DNA from 2 places in the Lysinibacillus sp. FJAT-14222 genome. Region 2 is predicted to be linked to the other one. Evidence: predicted binding sites of a transcription regulator. Region 2 holds the regulator's gene; the other holds the start of a gene.
The links. The regulator CtsR, encoded in region 2, represses protease genes until heat stress. The targets are predictions, from matches to a motif close to ATGGTCAATAAAGGTCAAACA.

Region 1 (16,794 bases), on a different contig from region 2:
AATCTTATAACACAGGCCATGATCCATCTGTTCCTACAGGTCGCTATCAAATGGAGACAGGAAATAATTTTAAATATGGAATGAATCCTGGCCAACCAAAAAAGCCGATGCAAAATGCAAATGAGCTTAACGATGAAGCTATTTCTGGCTTCTTACTCGGCGCTCAAAAAGGTGTGGCAAAAGGTATGACTGCATCAGCAACAGAAACTACAAACCCTGTTGTTCGTCGTGTTATTGCAGATAGTATTCCCAACTGCATTGAAATGGCATACGAATTATCTATTTACCAAAATATGCATGGCTATTATCAAGTACCTCAATTTTCTCAACAGGATATGCATACGATGCTTAATGCATACGGCACTACAACAAATCCCCTTCATTAATTATAAAAAAGAGTAGCCCCTATGTGATGTACTATTACATAGGGGCTGTCCTTTTAATGAACTATAAAACTTTTCCTAAAAATGCTTTCGTTCGTTCATTTTGTGTATTACTAAAAATTTCCTCAGGCGTTCCCTCTTCGACAATATAGCCACCATCCATAAAGACAACACGATCTCCAACTTCACGTGCAAAGCCCATTTCATGTGTCACCACTATCATGGTCATACCTTCAGCTGCTAAATTTTTCATTACATCTAATACTTCTTTTACCATTTCAGGGTCTAGTGCTGAAGTAGGTTCATCAAATAAAATGGCTTTTGGTTTCATTGCTAAAGCACGGGCTATGGCAACACGTTGCTGCTGACCACCCGAAAGTTGCTCAGGATAATTAAATGCCTTACTATCAAGACCAACCTTTTTTAAGAGTTCATGTCCAAGTGCTTCCGCTTCTGTCCTACTCATTTTACGGATTTGCATCGGAGCCATCGTCACATTGTCTATGACTGTCATATGCGGGAATAAATTAAATTGTTGAAACACCATGCCCACTTCTGCTCGAATAGCATTAATATTTGTTTTCGGATCATTAATCTTCACATTCTCGATATAAATCGCACCATCTGTTACTTCTTCTAGCATATTGATGCAACGTAAAAATGTACTTTTCCCTGAGCCTGATGGACCAATAACACAGACAACTTGCTTTTCTTGTATTTCATAATCAATGCCTTTTAATACTTCCAGTTTGTCAAAATATTTGTGTAAATTCTCAATTTTAATCATCGCGCTTCCCGCCCTTCTGCCTTACGAGGGACATAGCTATTACTAAATCGTTTTTCGATAAACGCTACAATCTTCGTTACACCATACGTTAAAATTAAATATAGCAACGCCGCAACTATATATGGTTCCCAGAAACGATAGCTAGCTCCGGCTACGATCTTACTTGCATATAAAATATCTGGTGCCGCAATAACGGTTACCAAAGATGAGTCTTTTAATAAAGCAATAAATTCATTGCCTAACGGCGGAATCATACGTCTAAAAGCTTGTGGTAAAACAACTTTTCGCATCGCTTGGTTATGCGTTAAGCCAAGAGAACGAGCTGCCTCCATCTGTCCTTTAGCAATACTTTGAATACCCGCGCGAAAAATTTCTGCATTGTATGCCGCACAGTTTAAGATAAGCGCCGTAATCCCTGAAACCATATAGCCTAATGAATGTCCAAAAATTGTTGGTATCAACGCTAAGTGAATTAATAAAATTTGTACAAGCATCGGTGTCCCACGGAATAAATCTACATACAGCTTACATGGCCAATAAATCCATTTTCTAGTCGATACTTTTCCAAGTCCTAAAAATAGCCCTAAAAATATTCCGCCAAAATAACCACTGAGTGTTAAAATTAGCGTCACACCAATACCACGTATAAACATATCACGGTAGTTCCAGACAATGTCCCAGCGTAAGTCAAAGATGTCCATCCGAAAACCCACTTCCCCTTTAAAAAATCAATTATGCCTCGGTATAATTGCGTCTGGAATCGGCTTTATGCTTGATTCCGTGACATCCGCCGGAGGCTTTAGGCCAACAAATGTTTTCTGTGCGAAAGCAAAGCGACAGCAAAAGGTTTTGTCTGTGCGAAAGCGAAGCGTCAGCAACAACATGATGTTGGTCACTCAGTCGTTGCCACAGGACGTGGCGTTCTTAAACTGAGTTCCTCTATTTCAGCAGGTGTCTTTTGTGCCGAAAGCGTAGCGACAGGTACAGGCGTTCGGACACCCGCTGAAAAAAATTAAATGAGCCGCTAGCATAACAATGCTAGTGGCATCATGCAGTCGTTTATTACTTAAAGTCTTTGCCTGTAATTTCTTTTAATTTACCGTTTTCTTTAATTTTTTTCAGACCTTCATTTAATTTGTTTAAAAGTTCTGTATTCCCCTTCTGAACCATAAATCCATAGTATTCTTTTTCAAATGCATCATCTTCGATTACTTTAAGCTTCTCTTTTGGATGAGCTTTAATATATTCATAAATTACCGCATTATCCCCGATCGTAGCATCCACATTACCATTTAGCATTTCTTTAATAGCAACTGGCTGATTTTCAAACGCCATAATATTTGGACTTGATGCACCTTGTAGCTTTTTCGCAGCTTGATGACCTGTAGCATTAATTTGTACTGAAATCTTTTTATCTTTTAAATCAGCTAAAGATTTAATCTTTGAATCTTCTTTTACAACGATTAATAATTGCGATTCATAATATGGCTCTGTAAAGTCAAACGTTTCTTTACGCTCTTTATTTACTGAGATCCCCGCTGCCCCGATATCTGTTTCACCATTTTTTATTGTTTGGAACACAGGCTCCCAACCAATATTTTGCCATTCCACTTCAAAATCCATTTCATCAGCAATCGCTTGCAAAATATCGACATCAAGGCCTACGACTTTTCCTTTATCGTCAAGCGATTCAAATGGTGCAAACGTCGCTTCTGTTCCTACCTTATAAACTTTCTTACTATTTCCACCTTCTTCAGATGCCACGCTACCAGATGATGTCTTGTCTTTTGCGCCGCAGCCTGCTAAGACCAGCGCAAATGCTGCTACAATCATAAGTAACATAGATAAATTTCTTTTCATTGCTACTTCCCCCTAATTCGATTATTTTCCGAAATATAATTAATATTTTAAGCAATTCGGAAATATTAGACTATTAGGTCAATTATAGTGACATTATTCTCTTTAGACAACAACATTTCGTATAAAAGTAATCATTCTTTCATAAAAATTTATTTTAGTTGGGTTTTTTAGAATAAAACGGCATGAATAAATGAAAACAGTACCAAAAATGAATATTTATACATTCATGAACAATGCTAATATTAGATAGATTTTGCAAAAAAAAAAAAGAATCCCCTCAGATAGGATTCTTTTTCCGACTAATATACTAGTCTTCACGCACAGTATGTTCACTAAAAAATAATTTGGAGTTGTTGCTTTTTTTGAAGGTTTGAAAGGCTAAAATATGGGAATAATGCCAACTAGGCAGTATTCCTACCATCTTTCCTCTCTTTCTCCACTAAGCAGGCTGCTAAACTACTTATTAGGAGAATCGAGCTATAAAAATATACTAAATAATCAGTAAAATGGCGCCCTCGGAGGGAATCGAACCCCCAGTGCAAGAACCGGAATCTTACGTGTTATCCATTACACCACGAGGGCATTGAACAAAAAAAAAAGCACTCACTCAAGGCTTTATGAAAAGCATGATGTAGATAACCCTCATTTGAAGCATACCTGCAAAATAGTGTACTGTACTTTAACTTATGACCTTATCAATTATACAAACGTATTGCTCATATTTCAACCATAGAATGCAAAACATTTAATTTTTTTTTTTATTTAATAGCAGGGTTAATATTTGACCTTCCCTGACTATAATGTGTATGATAAGGATACAGCTGAAACACAACGGATGTTTTCAGCAAAGGTATTCGAATTTAGTTTTTTTAAGGAGGATTTAACATGAATTTAATTCCTACAGTTATTGAACAAACAAGTCGTGGTGAACGTGCGTATGACATCTATTCACGACTACTAAAAGACCGTATTATCCTACTAGGAAGTGCGATTGACGACAACGTTGCTAACTCAATTGTTGCTCAACTTCTATTCCTACAAGCAGAAGATCCAGATAAAGATATCTCTCTTTACATTAACTCACCAGGTGGATCTATCACTGCAGGTATGGCAATTTATGACACAATGCAAATTATTAAGCCACAAGTACAAACAATTTGTATTGGTATGGCAGCATCTATGGGTGCTTTCCTACTTTCTGCTGGTGAACCTGGTAAACGCTTCGCATTACCGAATGCTGAAGTAATGATTCACCAACCTCTTGGCGGTGCACAAGGTCAGGCAACTGAAATCGAAATCGCTGCAAAACGTATTTTATTCTTACGTGAAAAATTAAATGGTATTTTATCAGAACGCACTGGTCAACCACTTGATGTTATTGCAAGAGATACAGATCGCGATAACTTCATGACTGCTGAACGTGCAAAAGAATACGGCTTAATCGACCATATTATGGATCGTAGCGACCGTAAATAATAAATAATTAAAGGCATCCCAGATTTATTTCTGAGATGTCTTTTTTGGTTCTACATCGAGAATGTATGGTTCTATCTGCTTTGGTTCTTCTATCCGTCGATTCGGCCTTTCTTTCCGTCATTCTGGCTTTTCTTTCCGTTGCTCTGACTCTTCTTTCCGTCGCTCTGACTCTTCTTTCCGTCGCTCTGACTCTTCTTTCCGTCGCTCTGACTCCTCTTTCCGTCGACTTCTTTTCTTTCCGCCACTTCGGCTCTTCTTTCCGTCGCTCTGGCTCTTCTTTCCGTCGCTCTGGCTTTTCTTTCCGTCGCTCTGACTCTTCTTTCCGTCGACTTCTTTTCTTTCCGCCACTTCGGCTCTTCTTTCCGTCGCTTCGGCCTTTCTTTCCGTCGCTTCAGCCTTTCTTTCCGTCGCTTCAGCCTTTCTTTCCGTCGCTCTGACTCCTCTTTCCGTCGACTCTCTTTCTTTCCGTCGCTCTGGCTCTTCTTTCCGTCATTCTGGCTCTTCTTTCCGTCGCTTCGGCCTTTCTTTCCGTCATTCCGGCTCTTCTTTCCGTCGCTTCGGCCTTTCTTTCCATCGGCTGATCTTCTTTCCGTCGCTTCGGCCATTGAAGCGGCGGGCATTTTCCATTATTTAAAATTAGATGATAGAATCTGTTTTTGCTGTGTAAAAGCGCAAAAAAACTGCCCAATATGTAAGTTTTACTTCTTGGACAGTCTTTGCATCTTTAGTTTTTTTAATCTTCTTTTTCGATTAGTGCTGCCAATGCTGTAACCGCTTGCTCAGCATCGTTACCGTCACTACTAAGAACAACCTCTGTTCCTTTGGCAATAGCTAAGCTCATAACACCCATAATGGATTTGGCATTTACTTTTTTCTCGTCTTTCTCAAGAAAGACATCTGCGTTAAAACGATTCGCTTCTTGTACAAATAGCGCTGCTTGTCTAGCCTGTAGTCCTAATTTTAATTTTACATGGACTCTTCTCTCGGTCATTCTTAAAACTCCCCTTTACTCCCGTTCATCTTATTAGTTTTATATTACCTTACTTACTAGCAAAAGAACAATACGCGATTACGCATTACATTCATACCTGAAAAGTATGAAAATTTAACCATCAATTTTTTCACCCTGTCTTAATGCATCGGCAATTTCATCGATTTTCCGCAGTCTGTGATTAACACCTGATTTACTGACCGTTCCACTTGATACCATTTCACCAAGTTCTTTTAGCGTTACATCCTGATATTCTACTCGTAATCGTGCAATTTCACGAAGCTTTTCTGGCAATTGATCTAGGCCAATGGAATTTTCAATAAATCGAATATTCTCTACCTGACGTAATGCTGCACCTATTGTTTTATTCAGATTTGCTGTTTCACAGTTGACAATTCGATTAACACTATTTCGCATGTCTCGCAATATACGAACGTCTTCAAATTTCATCATCGCTTGATGTGCTCCAACAATATTTAGGAAATCAGAAATTTTTTCTGCTTCTTTTAAATAGGTTACAAAGCCTTTTTTTCGTTCAATTGTTTTTGCATTTAGCTCAAATTCATTCATCAAGTCCATTAAAGCCTCGCCATGCTCTTTATATAATGAATAAATTTCTAAATGGTAGGCTGATGTTTCTGGATTGTTGACAGAGCCACCTGCTAAAAATGCGCCTCGTAAATACGCTCTTTTTTGACCACCCTTTTTAATGAGCTCTCGAGAAATAGTATGATTAAATTGAAAGTCGTCTGAGATGATTTCTAAATCAATTAATAGCTCACGCGCACCTTCTCTTACACGGCAAATGTATACGTTGTTTTTTTTCAAACGCATTTTTTTTCGAACAAGTAGCTCTACATTATACGGATATAACTTTTTCATAATCGTATAAAGTCTTCTTGCGATTGCAGCGTTTTCAGTTTGTACGTCTAAGCTTAACTGTTTATTAGCAAAGGATAATGAACCATTCATACGAATTAGGGCAGATACTTCTGCTTTCATACAATGATTGTCCGCTTCTATTTGGGTCAATTCCTTTTTAGTTTCAGAAGCAAAAGACATATCACGCCCCCCTTTCAACCTTTAGTTCTATGTATATGTTCATCTTATCATATACAATAAGCGCTTTATGATTCTATTATTGGTTCACTTATTTTTTGTTTATAGATATTTGCGTAATCTACAAGCCATTTTGCAACGTTTGCTGAATTATGACGAACCGTCCCATCTGGGCGAATTGTGGCAATATCTCGTTGGATAACCTCTAATTCCATACTTTCAAGCTTTGCAACGTCAAATGTTACTGGCTCAGCACATTCTTCCTTATAAAGCTCTTTTACAGGATGAGGTAGTTTTACATCATTTACTAAAATAGAATCAATAAAGGAATCTCCAACATGCTTGTATAAAGCTTGAACATGGTCACCTGCTGTATAGGAAATAGTTTCACCTTTTTGAGTCATTAAATTACAAACGTAAATTTTTCTTCCTTTTGCCTTTGCAATAGCTTCCCCAATTCCTTTTACAAGAAGGTTTGGAATAATACTTGTATATAAACTTCCCGGACCAATTAAAATATAGTCAGCACGATTGATTGCTCGAATAGCCTCTGGTAACGGTTGCACGTTTTCAGGCACTAAAAAAACACGACTAATTCGTTTTTTAGCCGTTGGAATTTTAGATTCACCTTCAATAACTGAACCGTCCTCAAGCTCTGCATGTAAATTAATCTTTTTATTAGCTGCTGGTATGACGCGACCATGAACCTTTAATACCTTTCCCATTTCACTAATAGCATGGTTAAAATCTCCGGTAATATCAGTTAAAGCCGTCAACATTAAATTACCTAATGAATGCCCACGTAAATCTTCTGAGGCTGAAAATCGATATTGAAACATTTGCTCAACAAGTGGCTCAACATCCGATAACGCCGCGATAACATTACGGACATCACCAGGAGGTGGAATATCGTAGTCATCCCGTAAGCGTCCTGAAGAACCACCGTCATCAGCTACTGTTACAATTGCAGTAATATCAAATGGGTGGTGCTTGAGCCCTCGTAGTAATGTAGAGAGCCCAGTACCACCACCTATTACAACAAGCTTTGTTCGCTTCTTTCCCATTCACTCAATCCTTTCTACGATTGATGTCACGATGTGTTATAACAGTTTTTTCTTTCCCTGTTAAATATGCTCCAAAATATTCTGCTAATGTTACCGAACGATGCTGTCCACCAGTACAACCAAAAGCAATAACAAGTTGTGATTTACCCTCTTGTCTATAGAGAGGGATCATAAATTCAAACAGATCCGTTAATTTTTGAATGAGTGTTTGCGTATCCTCAAGTGCCAAAACATAAGAAGATACCTCAGTTTGTAGACCCGTTTTATGGCGCAGCTCTTCTACATAATATGGATTTTTTAAAAAACGAACATCGAACACTAAATCTGCATCTATCGGCATACCATGCTTAAATCCAAAAGACATGATGTTTACTGAAAAAATATTATCGGCACCACTAGAAAATTCTTTAACGATTTTTTCACGTAGCTCTTTGGGCTTCATGTTAGATGTATTATAGACAAATTTAGCGCGCCCCTTTACTTCCGATAAAAGCTTCCGTTCTTGTTTAATGCCGTCTAACGGTAAACCATTTACAGCCATTGGATGTGCACGTCTCGTTTCCTTATAACGTCTAACTAAAGTTGCATCATCTGCATCTAAAAATAAAATTCGTGCAACAATGTCGCCTTCTTTGAGTATATGGTCGAGGGCGCCAATAAGAGAATCAAAAAAGTCGCCACCACGCATATCCATGACAGCTGCAATACGTGTAAAATTTTTACCTGAATCCCTGAGTAAGGCTAAAAATGTTGTGAGTAACGCTGGTGGTAAATTATCAATACAGTAATAACCTAAATCTTCAAAGCTTTGAATAGCTACTGTTTTCCCAGCTCCAGACATTCCTGTAATAATAACCAATTCATGTGTACTTTTTTGGCCTTCAACCACCACTGTCATGCAGCTCCTTTATTGTTCTATTGATATTTGTATTTTCTCATGAAGTAATTCAAAATCAGTTGTATATTCAAACGTACCGTACTGAATGCCTGATTGTGAGATGGCAAATTGTAAATTTGTTCGATCACCTTCAGCCATTGGCAAATGTTTCAAATCCTCTACTGGGTGCCATGCAAGTTTGCCTTCTCTAGTTTCTTCAAACGGTACACCTTCTATATCCTTTGCAACAAATGTATAAAGCATCCATTCGTCAACTACCTCATTATTTTCTTTAATAATCATCGTATAAACACCCTTTAAATGAACATTTAATGGTGTGACATTTGTTTCTTCCTGAAACTCACGTACTGCAGCCTCATAGATCGACTCACCGCTCTCCATTTTACCGCCAGGAGCTACGTACCAGCCACGTCTTGGCTTCTGAAGTAATAATACTTGACCGTCTTTTACGGCTATTAAATTTGCAATTCTTTGCATAGGCACACCTCTAATCACTTTTGCATTCTATCTTTCATTATAGCAAGACCAAACAATGTTTGTCCTCCATTCAGAACTTTAGGTGCATGGTAATTTCAACTTCACTAATACTTCTGCGAACCATGTTTTTAGCCTCTACTCAAACATATGAAACTGCGCGACAAAAAATCAAAAATTTCGTTCACAACAAAAATAGGTTGCTCCACCTAATTTAGGCGGAAACAACCTACTAACAAAATAAAAGGGGGATTGCTAATTACACTTTTTATATTACACCTTTTATATGTCATTCAAGTTACAACAATATTAAAACAGTATTAAAATTGTATTTTTTCCCTTAAAATCTAATCAAAGGATCATCACCATAACGTGGGGTTGATTTCCGTTCCAACTGGGCCTTTGTAGCTGCCGCTTCGCTTTCGCACAGAGCAAAGCTTTCTGGGGGCGTCCAGCCTCCACTCCAATCAACTTATATATATGGCATATTAACAAATGTCGTCCACAACTTTTGCTGATGAGCTAATCAAGAACAGGTTTCAATATTAATCCACTTTAAGCATTAATCTTTTCTAATAATTCTTCCACATAATGTTGTACCGCTTGTGCTGCAATACTTCCGTCACCTGTCGCTGTAACGATTTGACGAAGTGATTTTTCACGCACATCTCCTGCTGCGAAGATTCCTGGTACAGTTGTTTCCATATTCTCATTTGTCAAAATATAACCAGCATCATTTAAAATACCTAGAGACTCAAATGGTTTTGTTAATGGCAGCATACCAATGTATATAAATACGCCATCAGCAGCAAAATCAGATTCTGTACCATCTAAAGTTGATTGTAATGTCACACTTCCAACTTTACCATCTGCCTCATTAATTTCTTTGACTGTTGAATTCCAAATGAAATCAATTTTTTCGTTAGCAAAGGCACGATCTTGGAGAATTTTTTGTGCACGTAATTTATCACGACGGTGCACAATTGTTACTTTATCAGCGAAGCGAGTTAAGTAAACACCTTCTTCAACAGCAGAATCCCCGCCACCTACGACAACAAGATTTTTTTGCTTGAAGAATGCACCATCACATACTGCACAATAGCTGACACCACGGCCTCCAAGTTCTTTTTCGCCAGGCACGCCCATTTTTTTATACTCCGCACCTGTAGAAAGAATAATCGCGCGTGTTTTATATTCTTTAGCACCTGATTTTATTGTTTTATATTCCTCACCATCAATAATTTCAGTTACATCGCCATACGCATACTCTGCACCAAACTTCTTAGCATGATCAAACATTTTTGTAGACAGCTCAGGCCCTAAAACTGTATCAAATCCTGGATAGTTTTCTACTTCTTCCGTACTTGCCATTTGTCCGCCAGGGATACCACGTTCAATCATTAAAGTTGAAAGGTTGGCACGTGATGTATAAACAGCCGCAGTCATACCAGCCGGACCTGCACCAATTATTACAACATCATAAATTTTTTCTTCTGACATAAATACTTCCCCCTAAACAGATTTTTTACTTTTTTATAATAACTTCAGTATGTTCATCGTATGTGAAAGTAAAAAGTTATTCAACTATGTTGCTCACAGTCTAGTTATGAGTGTTTGGTAAAAACTTTAAAATTTCATCAATATACTTCGATAATGTTGATACTGATACTCCGTATTGCTGAGCTATCTCTTTTTTGGTAACCTTGAGCATTCGGGAAGAACGAAATAAATAATCATTTGCTCCTGCAATAGCCGCTGGGTTTGTAAAACGATAATTGTTAATCAATGCTTGCTCACAAAGCACAAACCACATTTGGAACATTGGTGCGATCAGCGTCGTAAGCTTACCATATTGCTCTAATAAAATTTCTGGTACACTTACTGCTCGTAAAAAGCTAGCCTCCACTTTGTTTTTCATATCGAATTGATGGCCTAGTGCATAAGCTAGGAATAGCTTTTCAAATGTATCAAGTTGCTCAACGTCTATCCATTTTGGATGCGCAATAATTTCCTGTTTATGTGCTGTACAGCTCAGTAAAAACAAACCAAAAATACGCTCACTTGTATAGCTACTCTCCAGTTTATCCACTATATAATCACGGTCATGCTCTAGTGCATCAAGTGCATATTCGTTTTCTTCTTGACGCCAAGGTTCAAAGCCTTCTTTATCTGGATCTAGCTCAAGTAGCTGCCCCCATGTACTCTTTGAAATTTCTTCATGCCCAGAGAAATATGCTGCATGTGATAACCAAAAGTAAAAGCCAGCATCGCCTATATAGCCTCGTTTTTGCATGCTACGTAACCATTTAAATGCTAAATCATACTGTCCAATGAGCGCTAATGTAGCCCCCAGCTTATAGCGATGTTCCCATGTATATGGTTGAATTTTTACCAGTACCTCTAAAAGATCCTTTAAATCTTCTTCATTTTTTTCATAGTACGCAATAACAGTTAAATTACAAAGTGCATGTAAGTTCCCCTTATTTTCACGTAATACCGTATTTAGAAGGGCTTTCGCCTGTTCTGCTTCACCAACATAAAAATAGGCAAGAGCTAAATTATTATAGGCTGACCAAAAATCTGGACTTTCTTCAATTAAGTTTTCTAGAATATTAATAGCTTCAGGGAAATCTCCCTTTTCCATACAGCGCCTCGCCTGTTCCTGCCGATATAAATCTTCTCCAGAACCTTCAAGTTCCTCAAAATCATCCTGCTCAAAAGCAACAAATTCTAATATTTCAGCCGCTTCATCTGCATAGGCACCCTCTGGCTCTATTTGTAAATATTGCTCTGCAAAGCGTTTAGCATCTTGTATGATGCCAACGCATCCAGAAATCTCTGCCATGTAAAAAATAATTTCTGGATTATCTGGATCCATCTGATAGGCACGACGAAGAAGATCATACGCTTCCTCGAAACGTTGACCCTCTAACTCCACTATCGCTAATTGCAATAAAATCATTGGATCATCAGGACTTAAATCAGCTGCTCGCTGTAAATATTTATAAGCTTTATTCATTTGTCCGCTATTCATTGCTTGAATTGATTTTTTATAATAATAGTCGCCTGTTGGAATGAACGACACTATATTCGTTTGATTCTCTTTTTGACGTTTCTTTTCCAAATTTTTTCCTCCGAAACAAGAAATAAGGAACGTATGATACGTTCCTTTACACAGTAACTTCTATTATAGCATACAATAAGCGATATGCTGTTATTTCTCCTCGTGACGTTTTTCCAACACATGTAACACGTCATAAACACTTACTTTTTGCTCTTGTAATAATACTAGTAGATGGTAAATTAAATCGGCAGCCTCCCATTTTACCTCTTCTGCATCGCGATTTTTCGCACCTATGACAACTTCTGTTGCTTCTTCTCCGACTTTTTTACAAATTTTATCGATTCCTTTATCGAATAAATATGTAGTGTATGCGCCTTCTGGCATTTCTTGCTCACGCTTTTCAATGACATTTACAAGATTAGAAATAATCTCAACAGATCCGACCTTAGCATTTTGCTGAACTATCTCCGTAAAGCAAGAAGTTGTTCCATTATGGCAAGCCGGACCAGCAGGAATTACTTCCACGACTAGTGCGTCACCGTCACAGTCCGCTTTTATCGACACAACTTTTTGTGTATGACCACTTGTTGCCCCTTTGTGCCAGAGCTCTTGACGTGAACGTGAGAAGAACCATGTTTCACCTGATTCAAGTGTTTTCTCCAAGGATTCTTTGTTCATATATGCTACAGTTAATACTTCTTTTGTATTAGCATCTTGTACTACCGCAGTGACAAGACCTTTATCATCAAATTTAATGCTGTCAATCATCTTACTGCCACTCCTTTTTCACGTAAGTATTCTTTTACTTGTGCTACGCTCGTTTCTTTGTAATGAAAGATGGATGCGGCAAGTGCTGCATCTGCATCGATATCTTCAGCTAAAACCTCATAAAAATGTTCGGCATTCCCTGCACCGCCGCTTGCAATTACAGGAACTGTCACAGCCTCTCTCACGGCTTTTGTTAAAGCTAAATCAAAACCTGATTTCTCACCGTCCTGATTCATACTCGTTAATAAAATTTCACCAGCACCTAAGCGAACTGCTTCCTTTGCCCACTCAGTTGCTTGCCAAGTTGTTTTGTTTCGGCCTCCGTGCGTATAAACCATCCATGTGGCATCTTCTTCACTATAGCGTGCATCAATGGCTACAACAATACATTGTGCGCCAAAAAAGTCAGAACCTTCTTTAATGAGCTCTGGTCTCTCTAAAGCAGAAGTATTCACTGATACTTTATCGGCACCTGCACGTAAAATGCGTTTCATATCATCTAAAGTACGAATTCCACCACCTACTGTAAATGGAATTGCTAATGTAGCTGCAGTTTGCCGCACTACATCAACCATTGTTTCACGTCCTTCATGTGATGCCGAGATATCTAAAAACACAAGCTCATCTGCTCCTTGCTCATCATAAAACTTGGCAAGCTCTACTGGGTCACCCGCATCACGTAATGACACAAACTGTACACCTTTTACAACACGCCCCTCTTTCACATCAAGACATGGAATAATGCGCTTTGTTAACATGAAGCCACCCCCTTCAACCATTGCTCTAATAAATATACACCTAGTTCACCTGATTTTTCGGGATGGAACTGCATTCCAGTAACAGAACCATTTGCAACAATACCAGGAACCTTAATACCATGATAATCTGCATATGCGACAAGCTCTGTTTCATCTATATCTGCTGCATAAAATGAGTGGACAAAATAAACATGCTTTGCCAATACTTCACCCTTTAACCATGAAGGGCGCTTTGTCACTACGAGCTCATTCCATCCCATATGTGGTACTCGATACGCATGCCCAGCGTTGTCACCACTAAATCGTTTAATGCTTCCTTTAAAAAAACCCAGCCCCTTCGTCGGTGACACTTCTTCACTTTGCTCAAATAATAATTGCATTCCTAAGCAAATTCCGAGAAGTGGTCGATTTTCAGCTTTCACCTTGTGTAAATAACGGTCTAAATTTGTTTCAGCTAAACGTTTGATAGCATCTGGAAATGCTCCAACACCTGGAAGCAACAGTGCATCTGTTGCATCTAGCACTTTTTCGTCAGCTGTGACAACTACCTCACAGCCAAGTCGTTTTAATGCCTGCTCGACACTAAATAAATTCCCCATGCCATAATCAATAACACCTATTTTCACGTTAACAGCCCCTTAGTCGAGGGTACACCTTTAACACGTGGATCAATTTCCACCGCTGCGTCAATGGCACGTGCTAACGCCTTAAAAATAGCTTCAATAATATGATGTGTATTATGTCCATAAGGTACAATGACATGAACATTCATCCGAGCCTCAAGCGCAAACTTCCACAAAAATTCATGTACTAATTCAGTGTCGAAATTCCCAACTTTCCCCTTTAACTGTGGTACACGATATTCTAAATGCGGACGATTCGAGCAATCCACAACTACCTGTGCAAGTGCATCATCCATTGGCACAAATGCTGTGCCGTAGCGCTTGATTCCTTTTTTATCACCGAGTGCTTCACGAATAGCTTGACCTAATACAATTCCGAGGTCTTCTGTTGTATGATGATCGTCTATATATGTATCACCATTTGCTTGTATCGTCCCGTCAAAAAGACCATGTTTGATAAATAGGTCCAGCATGTGATCCATAAAGCCAACACCTGTTTTAATATCCGCTTTTCCTTCACCATCTAAATCGATAGCTACTGAAATTTGAGTTTCATTTGTTGTACGTTCAACTTTTGCATATCGTTTCTTTTCAGTCATTGTGCTACTCCTTTTCCCATCCACGAGATTCGACTGCACGCGCATGGCCCTCTAAGCCTTCCATACGTGCTAGACGTGCAATTTTCGGTGCATTTTCTGCCCAAGTTTTTTCACTATAAAAGACGATGCTCGATTTTTTCACAAAATCATCCACGTTTAAGCCACTTGCAAAGCGTGCAGTGCTATTCGTTGGTAGCACATGATTTGTCCCTGCAAAGTAATCACCAACTGGTTCAGAGCTATAACGACCGATGAAAATACCACCTGCATGTCGTACTTGTTCAGCTACAGCCTCAGCATTTTTTGTCACAATTTCTAAGTGCTCAGGTGCAAGCGAATTAATGGCATCTATAGCATCTGCCATCGTTTCAGCCACATAAATGGCACCAAAGTTTTCAATCGATGCACGTGCCACATCTTCACGCGGTAAAGTGGTTAATTGCTTCTCCACTTCATCAGCTACTTTTTTAGCTAAATGCTCAGAAGTCGTCACTAAAATGGCACAAGCCAATTTATCATGCTCAGCCTGTGATAAAAGATCAGCCGCGATTTCATCAGCAAATGCTGTGTCGTCTGCTAAAACGGCAATTTCACTTGGACCTGCAATCATATCAATCGCTACTTCACCAAATACCTCACGTTTTGCTAATGCTACAAAAATATTTCCTGGACCTGTAATTTTATCAACTGGAGAAATTGTTTTTGTGCCATATGCAAGAGCCGCAATCGCCTGTGCTCCACCGATTTTATATATTTCCTCTACTCCTAAAATATACGCTGCTGCAAGTACACCTGGAGGTAATTTGCCATCGCGACCTGCAGGAGATGTAATGACAATGCGTTTGACACCAGCAACTTGTGCAGGAATAACGTTCATCAAGACTGACGATGGGTACGCTGCTGTACCGCCAGGAACATAAAGTCCTACAGCATCAAGAGCAGTAATTCGTTGCCCAAGCCACGACCCATCTGCTAGCTCTAAGCGATAGCCTGAACGCTTCTGCTGCTCATGATAAACGCGAATGTTTTGGGCAGCTTCTGTTAAATCTGCATAAAGCTGTTGTTCAATAGAATTTACGCCCTCTGCTATTTCTTCCTTCGTTACGCGTAAATGATCAGGTGCAAAGCCATCCCATTTTTCTGTATAAAAACGTATGGCTGTGTCACCTTGTGCACGAACATCTGCTAATACTTGTCGTACAACCTTTAACTGTTCTTCATTTCCACCTTCAAGTGGACGTTTTAAGGAAATACCTTTTGCTAGCTTTGTTATTTTCATAGGATTAATCTCCTTTAAATCTAGGAATGTGCCCCTTCGTAGACATTTTTATTTAACACATTTTTTTAAACGTTTCACAAGGTCGATAATACGGTCACTCTTCATGCGATAGCTTACTGGGTTGGCAATTAATCGTGATGATACGTCTGTAATAAATTCATACTCCACTAAGCCATTTTCTTTCAGCGTCCGGCCTGTTGAAACAATATCGACAATTCGATCTGCTAAGCCAATCATAGGCGCCAGCTCAATCGATCCATTTAGCTCAATAATTTCAACTTGCTCGCCAATACCCTTATAATATTTCATTGCAATATTAGGATATTTTGTCGCTATTCTTGGTGCAATTTCATTCATCGTCGTATTAGGTAAACCTGCTGATGCGATATAACATGTACTTATTTTTAAATCCAGTAATTCATGCACTTGTCGTTGCTGTTCTAATAAAACATCTTTTCCAGCAATACCAATATCCGCTACACCGTGCTCAACATAAACAGGAACATCCATTGGCTTTGCTAATATAAAACGAATTTTTTCTTCTGGAATTTCAAGCATTAATTTACGGGACATTTCGACTTCTTCTGGTAAATTAAAGCCAGCTTCTAAAAGCATCTGGTATGCCTCGTCAAAAATGCGTCCCTTCGGCATAGCAATCGTTAATTCATTCACCGTCAACGTCCTCCTGTCCAACAACTACTACTTCTGTAT
Region 2 (16,794 bases):
TGTGGATCAATTTGTTTTCGAATATCATTGACGAGTATAAAATTACCTAGAGATTTGGACATTTTTTCATTATCAATATTAATATATCCATTGTGCATCCAATAACGCGCAAATGTTTTATCATTATGAGCTTCAGATTGTGCAATTTCATTTTCATGATGTGGGAAAGTTAAATCTTGCCCACCCGCATGAATATCAATAGTATCTCCTAAATGTTCACGCGCCATTACTGAGCATTCAATATGCCAACCCGGACGACCTTTCCCCCAAGGACTTTCCCAGTAAATCTCACCAGGCTTAACAGCTTTCCATAGAGCGAAATCTAATGCATCATCTTTTTTCTCGCCTGCCTCAATACGAGCACCAATTTTTAAATCATCTACCGATTGGTGTGATAATTTACCGTAGCCATTAAATTTACGAGTTCGGTAATAGACATCACCAGCTGACTCATAGGCATAACCTTTATCGACTAAAACTTGAATGAATTGAATGATATCATCCATATGCTCTGTAACGCGTGGATGTACATCTGCTTTCTTGCAGCCTAACGCTGTAACATCTTCAAAGTATGCGGCAATAAAGCGCTCCGTCAATTCATGAACTTCTTCTCCAAGCTCGTTAGCAGCCTTAATAATTTTGTCGTCCACATCTGTGAAATTTGAAACGAATTTCACATCATAGCCTTTGAATTGAAAATAACGACGTACTGTATCGTAGACAATTACAGGGCGTGAATTCCCAATATGAATGTAGTTATAAACTGTCGGACCGCAAACGTACATTTTTACTTTGCCTTCTTCCAGCGGTACGAAAGTTTCCTTTTGTCGTGTTAATGAGTTGAAAATTTGAATACTCATTGTGTTTCTCTCTCCTTTTGTAAGCGTTCGATTTCCTGATGCAATTCTGCAATCTGCTTCTCGAAAACTTGACAACGTTCTTCTACAGGGTCAGGTATATTTTGGTGGTCTAGTTTTTTCTCTAGACGAACTCCATCCTTAATCACTATTTTACCAGGAATACCGACAACTGTAGCATTTGGTGGCACTTCTTTTAAGACAACTGAACCTGCACCAATTTTACTATTCTCACCAATGGTAATAGAACCTAATACTTTTGCGCCTGTTGCAACTAGTACATTATCTTCTAATGTTGGATGGCGTTTTCCCTTTTCTTTCCCTGTACCACCTAAAGTTACACCTTGATATAAAGTTACATTATCACCAATTTCACAAGTTTCGCCAATCACAACCCCCATCCCATGGTCAATAAAGAAACGTCTACCAATCTTTGCTCCAGGATGAATTTCAATTCCAGTAAAGAAGCGACTAATTTGTGAAATGGCACGGGCTATAAAATAAAAACGCCTTTTAAAGAACCAATGTGCAACTCGATGCGCCCATGTAGCATGTAGACCTGAGTATGTTAGCACAACTTCAAGCACACTACGCGCTGCTGGATCATTCTCAAAAATCGTTTCTACATCTTCCTTCATTCTTTTAAACACAAAAAATTCCCCCTTTTCGTTTTGATTGGCCTTGACCCTTTGAAATTTTTACACGATCAACTGCATCCTTGACCATTGAAATAGTGCAACTGACGTTTATTTCGCTGCAGAGTTAGCTGAGTAGAGTTGGCGCACCCAACAACATGTCTATCAATTTCGCCTTTCGCTACAAAAAACATTTGCTGAATGAAGATAAATATAAAAAGCGCCCCTATCATCCCAAAAAGGAATGACAGAGACGCTAAATTTGCGCGGTTCCACTCTGATTGAAGGCAAAGGCCTTCCACTCTGGACGTCCTGTAACGGGAACGAATCGATAAAGCCTACTATTGTTCAGCTTCATGCTCAAAGGTGCATTTCAGTTTTGCCTAGGCTCAGACCACTTTCAGCCGGTGATGGTCTTCTCTTTGGAGCATGCGCCACTTACTTCTCCTTATCAACGCTTTCTCAATGTAAATACATTTTACAACGAACTGATAAATTGTCAATCAATTTCTACTTATTGCGCAAATTTTTCTACACGATCAATTGTTTTCTGTTTGCCAATTAAGCAAATCGCGTTCGGAAGCTCTGGACCATGCGTTTCACCCGTCGTTACAACGCGAATTGGCATAAATAGATTTTTACCTTTGTGACCTGTTTCTTTTTGAACAGCTTTAATAGCAGCTTTTACAGTATCAGGTGTAAATTCTTCTAAACCTTCAAGTTGCGCTTTAAATGCTGCCATTACCTCAGGTACCTGCTCACCTGCTAGAACTGCTTTTGCTTCTTCATCATATTCAATGTGATCGTTAAAGAATAGGCGAGATAGCTCTACAATTTCAGCACCAAAGCTCATTTGGTCATGATAAAGTCCGATTAAATCTGTTGCCCATGCATGTTCTTCCGCTGTTAGCTCTTCTGATAATAAACCCGCTTTTTGTAAATGTGGTAAAGATAATGCGACCACTTCTTCTAAAGATAGCTTTTTAATGTATTGGTTATTCATCCAAGTAAGCTTTTGCTTATCGAACATAGATGGTGATTTTGAAAGACGTTTTTCATCAAACATTTTAATAAATTCTTCTTTTGAGAAAATCTCTTCTTCCCCTTCAGGAGACCAGCCAAGTAATGCAAAGAAGTTGAACATCGCCTCAGGTAGGTAGCCTAAATCTTTATATTGTGTGACGAATTGAATAATTGATTCATCACGTTTAGATAATTTTTTTCGATTTTCATTAATGATTAATGTCATATGACCAAAGCGTGGATATTCCCAGCCGAATGCATCAAAAATCATCATTTGTTTTGGTGTATTCGATAAATGCTCTTCACCACGGAATACATGCGAAATTTCCATAAAGTGATCATCTAGCACTACCGCATAGTTATACGTTGGGATACCGTTTGCTTTAACAAGTACCCAATCACCAACATCTTTAGACTCAAACGCTACTTGTCCACGTACTAAATCTTCAAATTCATATGTTACATTTTCAGGTACGCGCATACGAATTGTATATGGTTCACCAGCAGCTTCTTTAGCCGCAACTTCCTCTGCTGATAAATGACGACAAGTACCATCATAAGTTGGAGCTGCTACACCTCGTGCTTTTTGTTCTTCGCGAGACGCTTCTAATTTCTCAGAAGAACAGAAGCATTTGTAAGCTAAACCTTGCTCTAATAGTTTTTCAGCGTGCTCTTTATAAATATCAAGACGCTCCATTTGACGATAAGGTGCATATGGTCCACCGATATCGATCGACTCATCATATTCAATACCTAACCATTTTAAGTTATCTAGCTGAGATGCTTCTCCGCCTTCTACATTACGCTCGATATCTGTATCCTCAATACGTACGATGAATTTACCGTTATGATGTTTTGCATATAAATAGTTGAATAACGCTGTACGCGCTCCACCGATATGTAAGAAACCAGTAGGGGATGGCGCGTAACGAACACGAACTTCTTTCGCCATAATTAAAAGCCTCCTAAATTTTCGTTCAAAAAATTGACTTTGTTCATTTTACCACTCTGTTACAGGAAATAAAAGCGCCTAGAGCCTCCTTTTACTTCTTAATCAATAGGATTGTCGCCATAGCCGCAATCCCTTCCTCGCGACCTGTAAAACCTAAACGTTCAGTTGTTGTTGCCTTGACATTTACTTGAGAAGGCTCTGCATGAAGTAATTCAGCAATACAATTTTGCATTTGTTCAATATATGGTGCCATTTTCGGACGTTGTGCCATAATCGTACAATCCACATTACCTAGAACATAACCCTTGTCCTCAACAATCTTCCAAATATGCTCTAATAATTTCGCTGAATCAGCATCCTTAAACGCAGGATCTGTATCTGGGAAATGACGACCGATATCTCCCTCACCAATAGCTCCTAATGCTGCATCTGTTACAGTGTGTAATAAAACATCTGCGTCCGAATGCCCTACTAACCCTTTTTCATGAGGAATTGTTATACCTCCAATAATTAATGGACGTCCTTCTTCAAATGCATGTACGTCAAATCCTTGTCCAATTCGAAACATATGATATTGAGACTGTCTAATAAGTTAATTAAAATAGGAAAATCCACCAACTAAAAGGCCCAGATTGGCAGACTTGAAAAGCTTCTATTCAGCTTATAAAGCAGTCTCATTCACCTTCCTTCACTTTTATATTTACTCTATATTATACCCTCACATTTTAACATATTTCCTAGGAAATTGAGGGCTCTGTCTATGAGAGTTCATATTTGTATCTCTCTCCTCCGTATTTTCTGATATGCTTATCCTAATTTATCACAAAAAGGAGGTGCTTTAATGAATATTCATACTTTTGAAAGGCATTTTAATAAGGTGATTTTACAACGTGGGTACAATTATTATCAGAATCGTCATGTCATTGATATTATACACATTGACAATAGCAATTGGCAGGCTGAGGTCGAGGGGTCTGAGCTGTATATTGTAGATATCATTGTTGAAGCAAATGGCGACATTACACACGTCGATTGTGATTGCCCATATGATGACATTTGTAAGCATATTGCCGCTGCGCTATATGAAATTCAGGGGCAACTAAACAATCCTCGTGTTTCAGTATCTAAGTCATCTAAAGCACAAAAACCAACATTACAGCAATTGCTAGCTACGCAATCAAAGGAAAATCTAATAACGTTAATTCTAAAAGTTGGACAGAACTACCCTAGCTTTCTGCAAGAATTTGAAATGCTACTAACAGAACCAGCGGATGTATTAAAAGCCGCTGAACAATTAATCATTCAGCATCTAAAAAAAGGAGAAGATCGCCGTAGTGGCTTTATTCCACGTAATCAAGCAACGAAAGCGTTAAAAGGCGTCTACACAACACTTCAACACGCTCAGGAACATATTGACCAAGGTAACTATATAACAGCTATTGAGCTTAGCTTCCTTTGCTTCCAACATACATTTGATGCACTGCAATATAGCGACGACTCCGATGGCGATTTCGGTGGTGCTATTGAAGACAGCTTTGAATTAATTAGTCAAGCGATTAACGAAGGAGTAGATGTTTGGTCAAAAGAGCAGTCAGAAACGGTGTATGACCTTGTTATTCAAGAAGCAATGAACCACGAGTTAAGTGGTTGGTCAGATTGGCGTATTCATTTGCTCCATTCCTGTGTACCTCTTTGTCATGATGATGCTATCGAGGAACGATTTAAAACCCTTATTCACTCAATGAAAAGCGCATCAGATGATTGGCATGCACAATATATGAATAAACAGTTAAGAAAGATAGAGCTTCGCTTGTTACAGGATAAATATAATGGTAAGGGAGTAGAGACATTTTTAGAGCAGCATATTGAGGACTACGATATGCGTGAACTAATTATCAAATCTGCCATCAACCTTGGTGAGTATGAAAAAGTATTACAGTTAACAGCTGATGGGCTACAGGTAGATGAAAAATCAGCAGGTATCGTTAAAAAATGGAGGCAATTCGCTTTTATCGCTCATAAAGCACTCGGACATACAGAAGACATGCGCGAATTGGCATTACAACTGTTGCTATCTGGTGAGTATTCTTACTACACAGAATTCAAAGCACTACATCCCGCTGAACAATGGCCTGAAGTTTTTGAAGAACTATTAGATCGACTTACAAATTCTCGTTTGTATACGCAAATCATTGTAGAGGAACAACAAACTAAACGTATTTTAGACTATTGCAAAGAACATCCAACAAGAATCGAGTACTATTATCAATACATAAAAGAACAGTACTATGAAGATGTTTGTGCACTATTCATTGACGCCATCACTGCCGATGCTCGAATTTCCTCTAATCGCAAAAGTTATCAAGGCGTTTGTCATTCTATCAACATTATGCGTAGGGCCGGCTACACCATTGAAGCAAAGCAATTAATTTCTGACTTACTACAAGCGTATCCAAAACGCCGTGCTTTTGTGGAGGAATTGAAGAACATACAAAAATAGAGATAACCAAAGTTTACACTCGAGGGAATTAAATACTGTTAGAAATTGTTGAAACAGATCTTATCTTGAAGAGAGCCCTCAAACTTATAAAAAATGAGCAGAAATATCAAAGCAAAAAAGAGGCTCGGTTTTCATACCTTGCCTCTAATGTTTCGTTTATTCTAGCATTTCATTGCTTTTTAGCGCGTTTCTGTAATATCGCTTCACCGAAAACTAAATCTTCTTGCGTCGTCATCTTTACATTTTCGTAGCTGCTTTCTACAATATGCACCTCATGGCCAAGACGTTCTACTAGCATCGCTTCATCGGTACCAAGAAAACCTACCTTCTCAGCAACATCCTCCGCCTCCACAATCAAATCAAATTGAAATGCTTGTGGTGTTTGAATCATCCATAAGCTTTCACGATCAATAGTTTCTTCAATAACACCATCACGTACTTTTTTCATTGTATCCTTCGCACGAACACCCGCAATCGCAGCGCCAAAGTCATGCGCACTTTGTACAAGATTCGCAATAATGTCATGAGTGATAAATGGACGCGCAGCATCATGCACAAGCACAATATCGACCTGTTTCATTTCTTTCATGCACGAATGAACGGAATGCTGACGCTCAGCACCACCATCAGGCAAGCCTTTAACTTTAGAAATTCCATATCTCTCGAGCATTTCTTGAATAAATCCGCGCTCTTCTGGCTTCACTGCAAGCCAAATACCTGTACACTGACTATCCTGTTCAAATACTTCCAGCGTGTGTATGAGAATGGGTTTCTCTAAAAGATTTAAAAATAACTTATTTTGCCCCGCTCCCATTCGCTTTCCGCTACCTGCTGCAGGCAACACTACTTCATATTGCACATTTCTCACTTCCTAGTCATCCTTGGGTTTAGCAAAAATCATACGACCTGCTGATGTTTGTAGAACACTTGTTACGGTTACCGTAATTGCCTGTCCTATATAGCTACGTCCACCTTCAACAACGATCATTGTCCCGTCATCTAAATAAGCAACCCCTTGATTATGCTCTTTTCCATCTTTAATGACCATTACTTGCATATCCTCACCTGGAATAACGACAGGCTTCACTGCATTTGCTAAATCATTGATGTTTAGCACCTTCACATGGTGTAGCTCACAAACTTTGTTCAGGTTAAAGTCGTTCGTAACAATCTGTGTATCGGCACCTCTTTTCTTTGCAAGACGTACTAGCTTTAAGTCAACCTCTTGCACATCCTCAAAGTCCTCTTCAGTAATCTCAACCTTTGTCATACGTTCATCTTGTAATTTTTTCAAAATATCTAAACCACGACGACCTCTTGTACGCTTTAACGTATCCGAAGAATCTGCAATATGCTGTAGCTCAGTAAGGACAAATTGGGGTACAACCAATATACCTTCTATAAAGCCTGTTTCAGAAATATCTGCAATACGACCATCAATAATAACACTAGTATCTAACAGTTTATAGCTTCCTCGTGCTTCTTGAGGCTCTACACCTTCTGCTAATTTTTTCTTCGTATTGTTACCACGTAATGTAAATAGCTGGATTAGTTCATCACGCTTTTTAAAGCCTACACGGAATCCTAAATATCCAAGCACAAATGACAGTATAATTGGTAAAACCTTTGTAAAACTCGGTAAATCAATACTATCGATTGCAAAGCCTAAGAAATACGCAACAATCAGTCCAATAATGAGCCCAAGTGTACCAAATAGTAAGTCTCCAACAGGCACCTTAAATAGCACCTCTTCCATCCAGCTAATAAGCCTTACAAAATAATCGGAAAAGGCAAACGATAATGTAAACAGTAAAAGTGCTCCTAAAGCTACTGATACGTAGGGATTATCAAGCCAAGGATTAGATGATAAATGAAGCAATTCGTATAATGGCGGTAAGAAAACAAGGCCTAATGCTCCTCCAATCAGTAAAAAAGCAATTTGAACAAATTTTTTCATAAGCTGTCACCTCCCATTCTTAATATATAATTATACATAGTTTATTGCAGAAAATCTTTTATGACCCTATCAAAGTATCGGTAATTTCATCCATTGATCGATCATCCCAAGTCTACTGAAAATCAATTTCTAAAATTCTTCACACTAAAATCAGAAATGCTCTTTGGCATCCGATCTGCATTAAACAAGCATTTTCACGGACATTATCATAGACGCCAATTCCCCTCTTTGAGTTTCCTACCTTCTATCTATGAATTAAAAAAACCAAAACCCTCTATTTCAGCGAATGTCTTTTGTACCGAAAGCGCAGCGACAGGTACAGGTGTTCAATTGCTGAAAGAAGTTAAAAGTGCATGTCAGAACATTGTCCAACATGCACAAACTTCTTTATAGCTCTCTAAAGCAAGCATTCAATGCATCCTTTATCGTTTCTACGCCAACTATCTCAATACCTTGTGGAAAATCCCAGCCACCGATATTAGAGGCTGGTAAGAAGACCCGTTTAAATCCGAGCTTTGCTGCCTCAATCACACGCTGTTCAATCCGAGATACACGACGCACCTCGCCTGTCAAACCTACTTCCCCAATAAAGCAATCTGTCGCTCTGACAGCTTGATCCTTAAAGCTCGAAACAATGCTTGTTAACACAGCCAAATCAATTGCAGGCTCATCAAGCTTCACGCCGCCAGCAACTTTAATATATGCATCCTGTGCCTGTAGCATGAGACCCATTCTCTTTTCAAGGACGGCCATAAGCAGTTGCACACGGTTTTGATCGACACCTGTTGCCATTCGTTTCGGATAATTAAAGCTTGTTGGTGTTACAAGCGACTGAATTTCAACTAGAATTGGCCGTGTACCTTCCATTGAGGCTACGATTGTTGACCCAGCCGCCCCCTGTGAACGCTCCTGTAGGAACAACTCAGACGGGTTTAACACTTCCTTTAAGCCTCCTTGAAGCATTTCAAAGATAGCAATTTCATTTGTAGAGCCGAAGCGGTTTTTTTGGCTCCGTAAAATACGGTGATTATGATGTCGTTCTCCTTCAAAATACAATACCGTATCAACCATGTGCTCTAAAATACGTGGCCCTGCAATTTGTCCTTCTTTTGTTACATGTCCAACTAGAAAAATAGCAATTCCCTTTGTTTTTGCAATTCGCATGAGTTCTGCTGTACATTCACGCACTTGTGATACACTACCAGGTGCACTCGTTACCTCTGGATGAAAAACAGTTTGAATAGAATCGACAATAACAAACTTTGGCTGCACCTCATCAATGGTTTGATTTAAAAACTCTAAATTCGTTTCAGAATATATATAAAGCTCCTGTGAGATCACCCCTAAACGTTCTGCACGCAGCTTTGTTTGACGGATGGATTCCTCACCGGAAATATAGAGCACACGATGTCCCTTATTCGACAGCAACGCAGATACTTGTAATAATAACGTCGACTTCCCGATCCCAGGATCTCCTCCGATTAATACAAGAGAACCTGGCACGATGCCTCCACCTAGCACTCGGTTGAGCTCACCCATTTCTGTTGCAACTCGTGATTCCTCAGCAGCTTCAATCTGCATAATAGGGAGAGCCTTTTGGGTAACTGTAGCAGAATGTTGGAATGCCCCTCGTGGCCCTTTTGCAATGACCTCTACCTCTTCAACCATCTTATTCCATTCTCCGCATCCTGGGCATCTTCCCATCCATTTTGCAGATTCATAGCCACAGCCTGAGCATACAAATTTCGTTTTCTTCTTTGCCAAATTGCATTCACCTCGAATATTTGTTCTTATGTTTATTGTACATAAAAAAGGACAGCTTGGCACTATAGCCTTGCTGTCCTTTTCAAATGAAATGTTTACCCCGCATGAATGTGCAGTAATTTATCTGTACCGAAAGCGAAGGTTCACTTTATCGTATGATATGAAGATTATTTAGAAGTAGATACTTCCTCTTTTTTCTTCACAACAAACTCATCATTCACGTAATCAATGATTACTTGATTACCCTTCTCTACATTGCCTTTCAGTAGTTCTTCCGATAAACGGTCTTCTACTTGTTTTTGTAATGCACGACGTAGTGGGCGAGCACCGTATTGAGGATCATAGCCTTCCTCCACAATTTTCTCAAGAGCTGAATCCGTCAACTCTAGCGAAATATCTTGCTCCTTCAGACGTTTCGTTAAAGCATTCGCCATCATCGCTACGATTTCTTTTAAATGTTCTTTTTCTAGTGAGTGGAAGACGATCATTTCGTCGATACGGTTTAAGAATTCTGGGCGGAATGCTTTTTTCAATTCCTCCAGCATTGTACCCTTCATATCTTTATACTTCGTATCCGTACCACCTACATTGAAACCAAGGTTTTTCTGATATTTTAAAGCATCCGCACCAACGTTTGATGTCATAATAACAACTGTGTTGCGGAAATCTACCACACGACCTTTAGAATCTGTTAAACGGCCATCTTCAAGTACTTGAAGTAAGATATTGAAAACATCTGGATGAGCCTTCTCAATTTCATCTAGTAATACTACAGAATATGGTTTACGACGAACCTTTTCTGTTAGCTGACCGCCATCATCAAAGCCTACATAGCCAGGAGGAGAACCAACTAAACGAGAAGTCGAATGTTTTTCCATGTACTCAGACATGTCAACGCGGATCATTGCGTCCTCATCACCAAACATAACTTCAGCTAATGCTCTTGCAAGCTCTGTTTTACCAACCCCTGTTGGACCTAAGAAAATAAATGAACCAATTGGTCGTTTCGGATCTTTTAAGCCAGCTCTTGCACGGCGAATTGCTCGAGAAATTGCCTCTACTGCTTCTCCTTGACCTACAACGCGCTTGTGTAACTCTTCTTCAAGCTGTAATAACTTAGAAGATTCTTCAGAAGCAATTTTTGATACTGGAATTCCAGTCCACATAGATACAACCTCTGCTACATCATCCACTGTAACTTTCGATTCGGCTTTCCCCTGTTCTTCCTTCCAATTTTTTCTCGTAGATTCAATTTCATCTTTTAGCTTTTGCTCTGTGTCTCTTAATGATGCTGCCTTTTCAAATTCTTGACCTGAGACGGCTGCATTCTTTTCAGAGCGTACATTTTCAAGCTTATCTTCAAGTGCCTTTAAGTTTGGTGGCACTGCGAATGAACGTAAGCGTACCTTAGAACCTGCTTCATCGATTAAATCAATCGCCTTATCTGGTAAGAAGCGATCAGAAATATATCGGTCACTCATTTTTGCTGCTGCTTCAATTGCCTCATCTGTAATTTTCACACGGTGATGCGCTTCATAACGATCACGTAAGCCTTGAATAATTTGAATGGCTTCTTCTACAGTTGGCTCATCGACTTGAATAGGTTGGAAACGACGCTCTAATGCTGCATCCTTCTCAATATATTTGCGGTACTCATCTAGTGTTGTCGCACCGATACATTGAAGCTCACCACGAGCTAAAGATGGTTTTAAAATATTTGATGCATCGATCGCACCTTCTGCACCACCTGCACCAATTAATGTATGCAATTCATCGATAAATAAAATAACATTGCCTGCTTGGCGAATTTCATCCATTACTTTTTTCAAGCGATCTTCAAATTCACCACGATATTTTGTTCCGGCAACAACTGTCCCCATATCAAGTGTCATGACGCGTTTATCACGAAGAATTTCTGGCACTTCATTATGAATAATTTGCTGTGCTAAGCCTTCAGCGATAGCCGTTTTACCGACACCTGGCTCACCGACCAATACAGGGTTATTTTTTGTACGGCGAGATAGAACCTCAATAACACGTGTAATTTCCTTGCTTCGACCAATGACCGGATCTAAATTGCCTTCACGAGCAATTTGCGTTAAATCACGCGCAAGGCTATCTAATGTTGGTGTATTTGCAGCCTGTGCAGCTTGTTGACCAGATTGAGCATTATCATTATTACCTAATAACAAAAGCACTTGCTGACGAGCCTTATTTAATCCGACACCAGCATTGTTTAATACACGAGCAGCTATACCTTCACCTTCACGAATAAGTGCTAATAGTAAATGCTCTGTACCGATATAAGAATGACCTAGTTTGCGTGATTCATCGACTGATAGTTCTATTACTTTTTTAGCTCGAGGTGTGTAGTGGACAATTGGACCAACATCCTCTTTACCTTTCCCTACAAGCTCTTCAATACCTGCTTCAATCATTTGAGGACTAATATCAATGGCTTCTAATGCTTTTGCAGCAATACCGCCGCCTTCACGGATAAGCCCTAATAGAATATGCTCTGTTCCAATTGATTCGTGCTTCCAACGAATAGCCTCTTCTTGTGCAAGCTGTAATACTTTTTGCGCGCGTTGTGTAAAACGATTAAACATCAAATGAATCCTCTCCTTTTTCCCCAATAATAGGCTTACTCATATTTTCTTGAAATAATGCCTCACGAAGCATTTCAGCTCGTACGCGATCTCGCTCAGCAGGTGGCAAAACGTCCCCTGCATAATGCTGTAAAAATCCAGGTTGCATACTGACAACACATTCGTTTAAAGTGGTCGCTTTAATGCCTTCAATTAACTGTAAATCAACCCCTAAACGGATATTCGATAGGCAAGTAGCTGCTTCCTCACTCGTTAAAATTCGAGCATATGTTAAGGTACCTAAAGAACGGTATACGCGATCTTCGAGGGCAAGCTCTGCTTTTTCCATTAACTTGCCTCTTGCATGCCGTTCTTTTTGAATTATTTTTTCAGCGACACTTTGAATGTCCGCTAAAATATCATCTTCTGTTTTTCCTAGTGTAATCTGATTTGACACTTGGTAAACATTACCTAAATTTTCACTACCTTCTCCATATATTCCCCTTACTGTCATTCCTAATCGTGTCATTGCATTAATGATTTGATTCATCTGACCTGTGAGTGTAAGGGCTGGCAGGTGCATCATGACAGATGCTCGCAAACCAGTACCAATATTTGTTGGGCAACTTGTTAAATAACCAAATGTATCTCGAAATGCATAAGGCAAAGCTTTCTCTAAGGTACGATCAATTTTATCGGCCTGTTCGAATGCCTTTTGAAGCTGAAAACTTGCCGTCATACATTGAATGCGTAAATGATCTTCTTCGTTCACCATAATGCTAGTTGATTCGTCATCGGATAAAAGCATGGAGCCAACTAGCTCTTTTTTTGCAAGCTGAGGACTAATTAAATGTTTCTCTACAAGTATTTGACGTTGTAAAGCTGTTAAATCCTTAATAGCAAAATATGAGTAATTTTCTTGAAGCTCCGTACTGTCCTTTATTGCATGTGTAACTGCCTGCTCCACCTGTAATGCCTCATTCTCTGTAAAGGCTAATGGAAAACGATAACCGTCTAAATTTCGAGCAAGACGGATACGGGTACTAATGACAATATCTGAATAATCATCCTCCATACTCATCCATATTGGTGTAGCACGCTCTAAAAACGATTCAATCATCACGACACATCACCACCTTCAAATTGTAGGTGCTTCTCAAGTTCCTTCACTTCATCACGAAGCTTTGCTGCCTCCTCAAATTGTTCTTCATCTACAGCAACTTTCATACGTTTACGAATATCTTCAATTTGCTTTTTGATAACATAAACATTGCTTCGAGCACCAGGCATTTTCCCTATATGTTGAGGCCCAGCCTGTATACGATTAAAGAGCTTCGGTAAGTGCTCGCTAAAGGTGTCATAACAGCTAGGGCATCCAAATTTACCTTCTTTTAAAAACTGTTTATACGTAAATCCACATTGTGGACATGTTTGCGGTTGTGGCTGCGCCTGCTGTTTTTCACCCGCTTTTTGTTGCTGCCACGAAGGTGAGCCAAACCAATTGGATAATAGCTGTTGAATAGATATTGGCTCTTGTTTAAATTCAGCATGAAATGGATGGAACTGCGAGGCGCAGACGTCACAATAATGGTGCTCCACCTTTTGACCACTTTGAACCTGTGTTACGGTAACTGTCGCATTACGCTGCTTACAATGTTCGCATATCATTTCCATCACCTCTTTTATTTTTGCTGTTCATATTTAATCGTTGTTAGCATCGCTCGTAAAATTTTTGCTCGAATATGATCCCGTAACGGGAGTTGCAAATCAATAGTTGAGCGATCAACTGCTGCTAATATTATTTTCGCTTCTCGCCTTGAAATTACCTGCTCATCAATTAGTCGATAAACTAAATCTTCTGCCATTGTTTGCGATGCCCCACCTTCTATTTGCCTGAGGACATCGTCGATTAAATCAATTTGTGAATTCGCGCGGACACGTAAAATTCGAATGTACCCACCACCACCACGTTTACTTTCAACAAGGTAACCTCGTTCGGCAGTAAATCTTGTATTTATTACATAATTTATTTGTGAGGGCACACATTGAAATTTATCTGCAATTTCACTACGTTTTATTTCAATATGCCCTTCTCCACCTAATTCAAGTACTTGCTTTAAGTAGCCTTCTATGATGTCTGATATATTACGCATTTTAGGAATACACCTCGCTTACTTCACTGACTTTGACTATCTTTGACTTTCTTTGAGTATATTATACAAAACGCTTGAAAATAATTGCAATTATTTCGCACACTGAAATTAAAAGCGACCGTTTATCTCCGACAAATACTAGAGATTTCTTCTGAGAAATCGAAGCGTTCTCGGGGGATGCGCTTGAAACTAGACACACTGAAATGTTGAATGCCCCCACTCATACCTATAATCTACCCTTATCACCAATAGAAAAAACGCAAGCATATGCAACTAGCATATACTTGCGTCTATAAAAATTATACCCAGCGACCAACAATTGGATAACGCCAAGGCTCATCAGATAAAGCCTTCACAATACCGATAATTGGTACGATAAATAACATAATCCCAAAAATTATTAAAAACGGTATACCAATTAATAAAAAGCTTAAAATAACTGAAATTCCAATTAAAATCCATATTACAACTTGGAACAGCATTGCTTGAACAGAAATTGCTTTTATTTCTTCATCCGAGCTAATTAAGAAAAATATAATTGGTACGAACCATGGCGCAAAAAAAGCACTTGCGTGTATGATTACCTTAGACCATTTAGTTTCCATTTATATCAACCTTTCCATTTTAATTTGTCTTTGTTTTATGTACTACTATTTACGGAATAATACCCTAAATAGTTTCAAATATAAATCGATTTTAAAAATTTTTTTGAAAGGCATGTGATACGTGATGGAATTCAATAACACACTTGCGAACGAATATGAAAAAGGTATTCGTCGCACGCTACCTAGCTACGATGCAATGCTACGTTTAACACAAACATTTTATCGATCTACATTACACGAGAAAGCTGAATTTTTAGTAGTTGGATCAGGAAGCGGCAATGAAATTTTACAGCTCGCTGAGCAAAGACCTCATTGGTCATTTGTTGGCATAGACCCTTCTTCAGCCATGCTGCACATAGCTGAAGAACGTTTAAAATCTCTACCTAATAATATTTCTTTATATCAAGGAACTATACTCGATACTCAGCTACCTTCAGTGAAGTTTGATGCAGCTAGTTGTGTACTAGTGCTTCATTTTATACAAGATTACCAAGAGAAGTTTGCAACATTAAAAGAAATAGCAAATAATTTAAAGCCTGGTGCACCATTTGTGCTCGTCTCAAAATACGGACAGCCTGGCTCCTTAGAAACTGAGCTACAATTTGATTTATGGCGTGCTTATTGGCTACAGCATACAAAGCTATCACCATTAGAGGTAGCGGAAATGGAGAAATCCATACGTTCTCTTTCATTTATGCGTGAAGAGGACATTTTATCACTATTACAGCAGGCAGGCTTTACAAAACCATCTAGATTCTTTGCCACTACTTTATTTGGCGGTTGGATATGCTATAAAGAAGAGATATAAAAATAGGGTGTTATTTCTTGTGAAGACAAACACACCTGTTAGGATAGGATTAACGGAATTGAGGTGAATGCTGTGATACGCACAATTGGAATTACAAAAGACCAAAAACTTATAAAAGAATTTCCGCTTGAGGATATACACAAAAACGAATTTGAATGGTACTGGGTCGACTTTAATTGTCCGACCGATGAGGAAGAACTACTGTTAGATACATTTTTCCATTTTCACCCGCTTGCTATAGAAGATTGCTTAATGCGTTTACAGCGGCCAAAGCTCGATTTTTACGATGATTTCCATTTCTTTGTTATTCAAAGGGTTAACGAAGAATTATCAGCTGAGGAAGTAAATATTTTTGTTTCTAATAAATTTATTGTTACATTCCATAAAAACGTAGCACCCGAAATAGATCGAGTGCAAAAGATGCTAGAAAAACAGCCAAAGAATTGGGAACGAGGCACAGTATATTTAACGTATCAAGTAATCGATAAAATCGTTGATAGCTATTTCCCACTTGTCTATAAGATCGAGGATCATTTAAATGCACTTGAAGATGAGCTTAACTATCAAAGTAACCACAATGCCATGAAAATTGTGTTCGAATTCCGTAGTGATTTGCTTCATTTGCGTCGCACAATATTACCAATGCGTGATTTATTATATCGAATCCTTAATTCTTATCGCTTTTCACTAAATAAATCTGAACGAGCTTACTTTGGCGACATTTACGATCATCTGCTAAAGCTTACAGAAATGGTAGAATCCAATCGTGAACTTACAGCTGATATGCGCGATAACTACATGGCGATGAGCTCTAGCCGTATGAATGGCATTATGATGACATTGACTATTGTATCGACAATTTTTATTCCATTAACATTTATAGCTGGTGTTTACGGTATGAACTTTGATCATATGCCTGAACTTCACGGACGGTATAGCTACTTTATCGTGC

Region 1: the regulator CtsR is predicted to act here: its motif matches at 3,809-3,829, upstream of clpP (ATP-dependent Clp endopeptidase proteolytic subunit ClpP).

What each region holds. Positions count from the first base shown of each region.
Region 1 covers NZ_LIYL01000010.1:387,647-404,440, reverse strand. The annotation lists gene AN161_RS05835 (spore coat protein) at 1-386, shown strand, start outside; gene AN161_RS05830 (amino acid ABC transporter ATP-binding protein) at 448-1,170, opposite strand; gene AN161_RS05825 (amino acid ABC transporter permease) at 1,167-1,871, opposite strand; gene AN161_RS29485 (hypothetical protein) at 1,939-2,103, shown strand; gene AN161_RS05820 (basic amino acid ABC transporter substrate-binding protein) at 2,233-3,030, opposite strand; tRNA gene AN161_RS05815 (tRNA-Arg) at 3,538-3,612, opposite strand; gene clpP (ATP-dependent Clp endopeptidase proteolytic subunit ClpP) at 3,916-4,506, shown strand; gene AN161_RS30315 (hypothetical protein) at 4,596-5,111, opposite strand; gene AN161_RS05800 (HPr family phosphocarrier protein) at 5,240-5,497, opposite strand; gene whiA (DNA-binding protein WhiA) at 5,612-6,559, opposite strand; gene AN161_RS05790 (YvcK family protein) at 6,625-7,620, opposite strand; gene rapZ (RNase adapter RapZ) at 7,625-8,518, opposite strand; gene AN161_RS05780 (8-oxo-dGTP diphosphatase) at 8,528-8,995, opposite strand; gene trxB (thioredoxin-disulfide reductase) at 9,548-10,492, opposite strand; gene AN161_RS05770 (tetratricopeptide repeat protein) at 10,593-12,116, opposite strand; gene hisIE (bifunctional phosphoribosyl-AMP cyclohydrolase/phosphoribosyl-ATP diphosphatase HisIE) at 12,207-12,824, opposite strand; gene hisF (imidazole glycerol phosphate synthase subunit HisF) at 12,821-13,582, opposite strand; gene hisH (imidazole glycerol phosphate synthase subunit HisH) at 13,576-14,208, opposite strand; gene hisB (imidazoleglycerol-phosphate dehydratase HisB) at 14,205-14,804, opposite strand; gene hisD (histidinol dehydrogenase) at 14,809-16,083, opposite strand; gene hisG (ATP phosphoribosyltransferase) at 16,132-16,755, opposite strand; gene AN161_RS05735 (ATP phosphoribosyltransferase regulatory subunit) at 16,748-16,794, opposite strand, start outside.
Region 2 covers NZ_LIYL01000046.1:149,376-166,169, reverse strand. The annotation lists gene cysS (cysteine--tRNA ligase) at 1-860, opposite strand, end outside; gene epsC (serine O-acetyltransferase EpsC) at 857-1,507, opposite strand; T-box leader at 1,739-1,956, opposite strand; gene gltX (glutamate--tRNA ligase) at 2,007-3,467, opposite strand; gene ispF (2-C-methyl-D-erythritol 2,4-cyclodiphosphate synthase) at 3,559-4,035, opposite strand; gene AN161_RS19595 (SWIM zinc finger family protein) at 4,309-5,967, shown strand; gene ispD (2-C-methyl-D-erythritol 4-phosphate cytidylyltransferase) at 6,137-6,826, opposite strand; gene AN161_RS19585 (PIN/TRAM domain-containing protein) at 6,839-7,924, opposite strand; gene radA (DNA repair protein RadA) at 8,312-9,688, opposite strand; gene AN161_RS19575 (ATP-dependent Clp protease ATP-binding subunit) at 9,856-12,300, opposite strand; gene AN161_RS19570 (protein arginine kinase) at 12,290-13,399, opposite strand; gene AN161_RS19565 (UvrB/UvrC motif-containing protein) at 13,396-13,944, opposite strand; gene AN161_RS19560 (CtsR family transcriptional regulator) at 13,959-14,429, opposite strand; gene AN161_RS19555 (DUF4870 domain-containing protein) at 14,729-15,034, opposite strand; gene AN161_RS19550 (class I SAM-dependent methyltransferase) at 15,159-15,842, shown strand; gene corA (magnesium/cobalt transporter CorA) at 15,915-16,794, shown strand, end outside.